Regions from separate parts of the Pseudoalteromonas sp. OF5H-5 genome, predicted to be linked through region 1. Evidence: riboswitches for the same ligand, from Rfam matches in the RefSeq annotation. Region 1 holds a riboswitch; the other holds the start of a gene.
What was found. A riboswitch is a leader RNA that binds a small molecule or an ion and turns the genes downstream of it on or off. The one in region 1 is predicted to bind cobalamin.

Region 1 (3,415 bases):
AAACCCGATGCGCCTGTTGGTCAACGCCAAATTCACCGCGTGATAGAGCCTGGTAAAAACGGTATTGCAACTTCAGGAGACTACCGTATTTTTTATGAAATGGACGGTGAAACCTTTACACACCTTATTGACCCTACAACGGGTCGCCCAGTTAAACATGAGCTGGTGTCTGTAACGGTACTACATCCATCTGCGATGACGGCTGATGGCCTAGCGACAGCATTGACTGTGATGGGCACTGAGCGTGCAAAGGCGTATGCCACTGAGCATCAACTCCCCGTGTATTTGATGTATAAAAGTCCTGAAGGGATCAAGAGTTACGCGAGTGAAGCATTTCAGCCGTACTTGAATTAAGCTGTACAACACCCCATAATTTAATTGTGAGTGACGCCATGAAAGCGTATAATTTGCGCGTCGTCACTCAATTCAATGTAGCAATAAAAGGGGCTAGATAATGTCTTTATTCCTCCTTACTTTCGGTTTACTTATGCTTATCGCTGTTGCGATGGCTGTAGGCGTTATCGTACAAAAGAAATCCATGGCAAGTAGCTGTGGTGGTTTGGGCTCAATGGGCATTGACAAAATTTGTGATTGCGACGATCCATGCGACAAACGCAAAAAGCGGTTAGCAAAAGAAGAGATGTGGAAAGAAAACCAGATCCTATAACCGTAGAATGGTATTAATTGAAAACGCAAGCTTAGCTTGCGTTTTTGCTTTTTGGGTAACAAACCTCAGGTTAAGTAAAAATGCAGCGGCAGCTATATTTTGTTCGTCATGGTGAAACGACCCTATCAGGCCATTTACTTGGAGTTACAGATCCCGAACTCAGTAGTACTGGTGCTCAGCAATTGCTGCAATCGTTAACGAGCCTAAGTGGCCTGCAGGGTATTATTAGCTCTCCAAGGAAGCGCTGCCTGAATACAGCCACAGCCTTTGCAAAGCAGTATCAACTCCCCGTTGAGGTGGAGCCAAATCTCGCCGAATTTGATTTTGGATTATGGGATGGACAACCTTATGATACGCTTTGGCGAGAAACCCAATTTCCAAGTATTGGTGACTTTTGGCAAAACCCTTGGCTGCACACGCCTCCTGAGGGCGAGTCTATGTATGATTTTCATCATCGGGTTGCCACATGGTGGCACAGCATTTTGGAATCGCCAAGTGAAGAGTGTACCGCCGTCGTAGCGCATGCTGGAGTAATAAAAGCGCTTGTAGCACTTATTCTTGACCTATCGCCTGAGCTTACTGCATACCAATCGAAGATAGATATTCCTTATGCGGGTATAGTAAAAGTTGAGGTGTTTTACGACAGCAGCCAAACTGCTTGGCCAAAAGTTGTATTTTAGACGTCTAGACTTCATAATATTGCAAATTTCGTGATAGGCAGATATTGGGAATGAGGTGTGAGTCCTCAACTGTCCCCGCAACTGTATGTGTATGAGTGTTACCTCTTGCATAAGTCAGATACCAAGGCCTATCTATATACTTAAGCGGGCAGACTTAAGTCAAAGTTGTCGCTTGTCTATAAGCTACTACTTTGCCGTGCCCAATCAGAGGTGCTATGGCAGTCACTCCACAGTTTCAAGTCGATAAACTTAGCGTGCAGCTTGGTGGTAAAGCCATCTTAAAGGCACTCAGCTTTGCTATTAATTCGGGTGAATTTATTGGTTTGCTCGGACCGAATGGTGCTGGAAAGTCGACTTTGCTGCGCACTTTATATCAATACACAGCGCCAAGTTCTGGGTCGCTACTTTTCAATGGTAAGCCGCTAGCTAGTTATGGACGTAAAGCCTACGCGAGACATGTTGCTGTGGTGCTACAAGAGATCCCCGCTGAGTTTACTCTGCCATTATTTGATATGGTATTGATGGGGCTAACACCGAACAAATCACTGCTCGCGACAACGACGGCTGCTGAAAAACAGGCAATCTTACATGCCATTGAGCAGGTTGGATTGAGCCATAAATTAGAGCAATGTTTTAGCTCCTTGTCTGGTGGGGAGAAGCAAAGGGCAATGATCGCACGTGCCATGGTGCAAGCGCCTCAAGTATTGATAATGGATGAGCCCACCAGCCATTTGGACATTAAATATCAAATCCAAATTATGGAGCTGGCCAAACAGCTTGGTGTTACTATCATTGCGTCTTTTCACGACTTAAATTTGGCTAGCGCCTTGTGCGACCGCTTATTAGTATTAAATAACGGTGAGCTTGTTGCAGATGGGTCGCCACTTGAAGTCATTACCGAAAGCCTATTAAGCCAAGTTTTTGGGGTATGTGCAGAGGTTTCTACTGTCCGCCATCCGCCAAATAACAGTGAGATCCCACATATACGCTTTCATTACGGGTATCAATTATGATTGCCGCAAAGCGGATCGCGTTGATATCGATACTGCTATTGAGCTTGTGCTGTTTTAGCATGCTGATGGCACTTAAGATCGGTGCGATTGATTTATCTTGGCATACGGTTATACAAGCGATTATTAATTTCGATCCCAACGTACTTCAACAACGGGTGGTAGTTGAGCTTCGTCTGCCACGGACGTTACTGGCGATGAGCGCGGGAGCAGGACTGGCGATAGCGGGTCTTATTTTACAAACCGTGACGCGTAACCCGCTAGCTGATCCTTATTTATTTGGTATTTCTTCAGGTGCTTCATTCGGTGTGGTGGTGCTTATTGCGCTATTTGGTGCACAGTCTAGCCTAATGATGTCTGGGGCTGCATTTGTCGGAAGTTTGCTGTCTATCTTGCTGCTTTTATTTGTGGCAAAACGCAATGCACTACAGCAGGTAGAAACTATGCTCTTGGCGGGCGTCGCACTTTCTTTTCTGTTCAGTGCCTTTACTAGCTTGTTGCTCTATTGGAGTGACCCTCAAGCCATCAGTGCAATCTTGTTTTGGAATCTAGGCTCGTTTGCAAGGGCGAGCTGGCAATGGCTATGGCTTCCATGTTTGGTCGTGTTGCTGAGTTTTATCACGCTTTTAGTGATGCGTCGGCCGCTCAACGCCTTGTTACTCGGAGATGAGAGCGCCACCACGCTTGGCGTGAATGTAGGACGAGTGCGAATAGGTATGTTGTTATTGAGCTCCTTACTCACCGCAGTACTTGTGGCTGCGTGCGGCGGAGTCGGATTTGTAGGCTTGATGATCCCGCATATCGTACGCTTTTTTATCTCGCAAGCAAAGGTCATTGGGCTTGTGGCCACCGCGCTTTGCGGTTCGCTTTTGATGCTATGGGTGGATGTATTGTCGCGCACGCTTATCGATAATCAGGAACTTCCTGTGGGGGTGATCACCGCCGCCATTGGCAGCGTGTTTTTCTTAGCATTGCTTATTTTCAAAAATCGCCGCTCTGGAGGCGTCGGAGTTACCCATGGTTAAACCGTTAGATACTCGCTTAAACACGCTTATTCA
Region 2 (3,415 bases), on a different contig from region 1:
AAGTCTATTGTCGCGCTAGCTGCCAGCGCTTATTCACTTCCTCAAGTAACTGTTGATTAAACGGCACATCGATATTTTGCTTCGCTGCTAGCTCACAAATATACCCGCACATGGCGTCAATTTCTGTGCGTCTGTTATTCGTGATATCCTGATTCATTGAAGAGCGATTGTTTGCAGTTTGCGCCATTACGGTGTAAGCAAGCGTGACTAGCTCGCTAAGCGCTAAGTTCACGCCTGTACTTGTGGCCACAAGTTGTACTTCATTCATTAAATTAAGGATTTGGGCCGCGTATTTGGGCTGTCTTAGCTGACCATTTGCGACTTGTTCCAATGCACTTAACGGGTTAATGGCAATATTAACCGCCAGCTTTTTCCAAAGTGTTGGCATGATGTCAAACGTGGTTTGAGCATTGTCAAATGTGCTAAACAGTTGCGAGAATACGCGCTGGTAGTGGCATTCAGCTGGTAAATTTAACGGCCCAAACCAAGTTGCACCTTGTCCTGTATGATGCACAGTGTCTGCGACTTTATAGCCTGCGATGGATGTGCTTAAGAAGTAGGCTGATTGTGTTTTATCAAGCGCTGCTAACTCACCAGACCAATCTACCATGCCATTATGACTAAGGATTAGCGTGCCATTTTTTGAAAGTGCAGGGCGAAGCGCTCGGAGTGCTTCGATGACCTGATATGCTTTAACAGGAATGATTAGCGTATCTATACTGCTAGCTGGAAGTTCTGCAAGCGTTTTTGTACTGCATGGGATGGTTTGTTGAATACTTGCTGTTTGATAGCGATAAGTCGCCGCGCGTTTGTTTCGAGTGATCAGCGTAATTTGATGAGATTGACTAAGGTGCTGGGCGAGCAGTAATCCTATCGCCCCTTCACCTAAAATATGTATGTTAGCCATGTTTTCTGTTGCGCCAACTTGCCCAAATATAAAATAGAACAAAATAACTGACCGCACCGGCTAAATCAGCGAAAAAATCAGCGGTAGATGCTTGGCGATACGGTAATGAATGTTGCATCCACTCAATTCCTGCACCATACAAGGACAGCAGTACTATGTGTGTCCATACTTTCACTTTAAAAGCATGGTGAGAGATAAACGCAAGCACAAAAAACACACCAAAATGCGCCACTTTATCGATATTTGGGAACAGCTTTGGAGACAAGCTAATTTCCTTTGCGAATAGCACCGTACATATAATTAAAGAGATAATCAAAAGAGCTTTATAAACGCGCCGTGTCACAATACATCCTACTTCTGTATGACTAAGCGAGCAGTATACCATCGAAAACTGTCCATTGGGTGAACATCCTAATACGCTGTTTAAAAACTTAAAGTAACTCAAATTAAGCATAAACTGCTATAATCGAGCCAAAATGACTTTAGGAGAGAAGCATGCCTTCATTTGATATTGTATCTGAAATTGATATGACAGAAGCAAAAAATACCGTAGACAACGCGGTTCGCGAGCTTGATACGCGTTTTGATTTTCGTGGCGTAGATGCATCAATCGAGCTTAACGGTGAAATGATCAACCTTAAAGCGGAAGCAGAACAGCAAGTTATGCAGTTGTTTGATATGTTAGTGGGTAAAGCGGCAAAGCGTGGCCTTGATGTGGCAAGCTTCGAGCTAAAAGACATTGAACGCTCAGGCAAATACGTATCGCGCAAGGTGGCGTTAAAACAAGGCATCGACAAAGAGACGGCGAAAAAACTGGTTAAGCTTATTAAAGACTCAAAAGTTAAAGTTCAAGCATCAATTCAAGGCGATACGGTGCGTGTAACGGGTAAAAAGCGTGACGATTTGCAAGAAACGATGCAATTGGTTCGTACCGGTGAGCTTGGCCAACCATTTCAATTCAAAAACTTCCGCGACTAATTACGCTTTACTTCATTCCAAAAGTGCATAGATTGCACTTTTGGATTTCTAGACGTCCATTGACAATCATTCCGAAACCCAAGACAATAGCCTCGCATTTTCAAGGTGCTGTACACAACCTAGTGTGGTTGCTAAGTGTATAGATAATCGGGAAACTGGTGCGAACACAAGGGAACATCTAATTGCGTGAATCAATAATAAATTGAGTAAGACAGTTTATTACACATGATTAGCTTGGATCGGTTCTATGCCAGCGCTGCCCCCGCAACGGTAGAGTGAACTGCTAATCTGCAGATTTACTGAGCCCGGAGACCGGCCTTGAAACAGTCACTTTGTGTTCTTGTACGGTGGGTACAAGTTAGGGGAAACCATGTTAAATAAAACTGCTCTAAGCGCGGCGATAGCGACGGCGCTCTCTTTTTCAGCATTTGCGGATCAAAATGTTGAACATATCACTGTTACTGCCAATAAATTTGAACAATCTCTAGAAAGCGCATTGTCTGCCATTACGGTTATAGGTCGCGCTGAAATTGAAAAAAGCAATGTTCAAGATGTCGTATCGCTACTCGATAATGTCGCTGGTATTCAAGCGGTTAGAAACGGTGGCCTCGGCCAAAGCGTGAGTTTATTCCTACGCGGTAATGATGCTAAGCATACGCTAGTGTTAATCGATGGGGTTCGAGTGACGGATGCAAACTCCGGTGACAATTCGCTCACTAATTTACCACTTAATAGCATCGAAAGGATTGAGATCATTCGTGGTGCCAAAGCTGCGATTTATGGTTCAGATGCCATTGCTGGCGTGATTAATATTATTAGTCGCGAAGGGAATAACAATACTATCGCGTTTACTACTGGGAGTAACAATTACTCCAAGACCGAAGCGACGGTAAATTACAAAAAAGACAAGTTTAGTATTGCAGCTAATGCGGGTTACACTCATACCGATGGCTATGATGTGATTGAGAAAGACCCTGAAGCTGCAATCACAAAAAACCATGACCGTGATGGATATTATAACGGTAATGCCGGTTTAAATGTGCAGTATGGTGATGAAGAAAGTGGCATTTTTAGCTTACGTTCACAGTACAGTGAAGGTGAGGGGGAGTATGACTCTTTTGGTAGTGATGCTTACCGTTTCCATAACTACACCAATAAGTTGGCGTGGAAAAGACGTACTGATAAGTTTAGCCAAAGTGCGTCATACAGCTTAGGTAAGGAACAAAATGTTCAAATCGGTAATAGTGCTGACGATAACGCTTATGTCACCAAACGCAGCCAATTTGAATTTCAGTCGCAATATAGTTTAACTGAAGCTTTGATCTTCACGGGTAACTTTACCTTTCTAAATGAAGATGTTGGTGATTCTACCGCCTCTTTTTCAGAGCCTGAGCGTGATAATTTATCTTTAGCACTCGGTGGGTTTTACAACGATGAAAATTGGCTGGCAGAGGTTGTACTGAGAACGGATGATTATGATTTTCATGGTCGTGCAAACACCTACACGGTTGCTGTAGGTAAGCAACTCAT

Region 2: another riboswitch for cobalamin. It lies ahead of L1271_RS12205 (TonB-dependent receptor domain-containing protein); the one in region 1 lies ahead of L1271_RS00535 (ABC transporter ATP-binding protein).

Annotation. Positions count from the first base shown of each region.
Region 1 covers NZ_JAKGBF010000001.1:117,167-120,581, forward strand. The annotation lists gene L1271_RS00520 (FAD:protein FMN transferase) at 1-354, shown strand, start outside; gene nqrM ((Na+)-NQR maturation NqrM) at 455-667, shown strand; gene L1271_RS00530 (histidine phosphatase family protein) at 748-1,347, shown strand; cobalamin riboswitch at 1,366-1,493, shown strand; gene L1271_RS00535 (ABC transporter ATP-binding protein) at 1,563-2,360, shown strand; gene L1271_RS00540 (FecCD family ABC transporter permease) at 2,357-3,382, shown strand; gene cobT (nicotinate-nucleotide--dimethylbenzimidazole phosphoribosyltransferase) at 3,375-3,415, shown strand, end outside.
Region 2 covers NZ_JAKGBF010000007.1:130,546-133,960, reverse strand. The annotation lists gene L1271_RS12220 (ketopantoate reductase family protein) at 5-907, opposite strand; gene L1271_RS12215 (VanZ family protein) at 900-1,250, opposite strand; gene L1271_RS12210 (YajQ family cyclic di-GMP-binding protein) at 1,403-1,885, shown strand; cobalamin riboswitch at 1,972-2,220, shown strand; gene L1271_RS12205 (TonB-dependent receptor domain-containing protein) at 2,256-3,415, shown strand, end outside.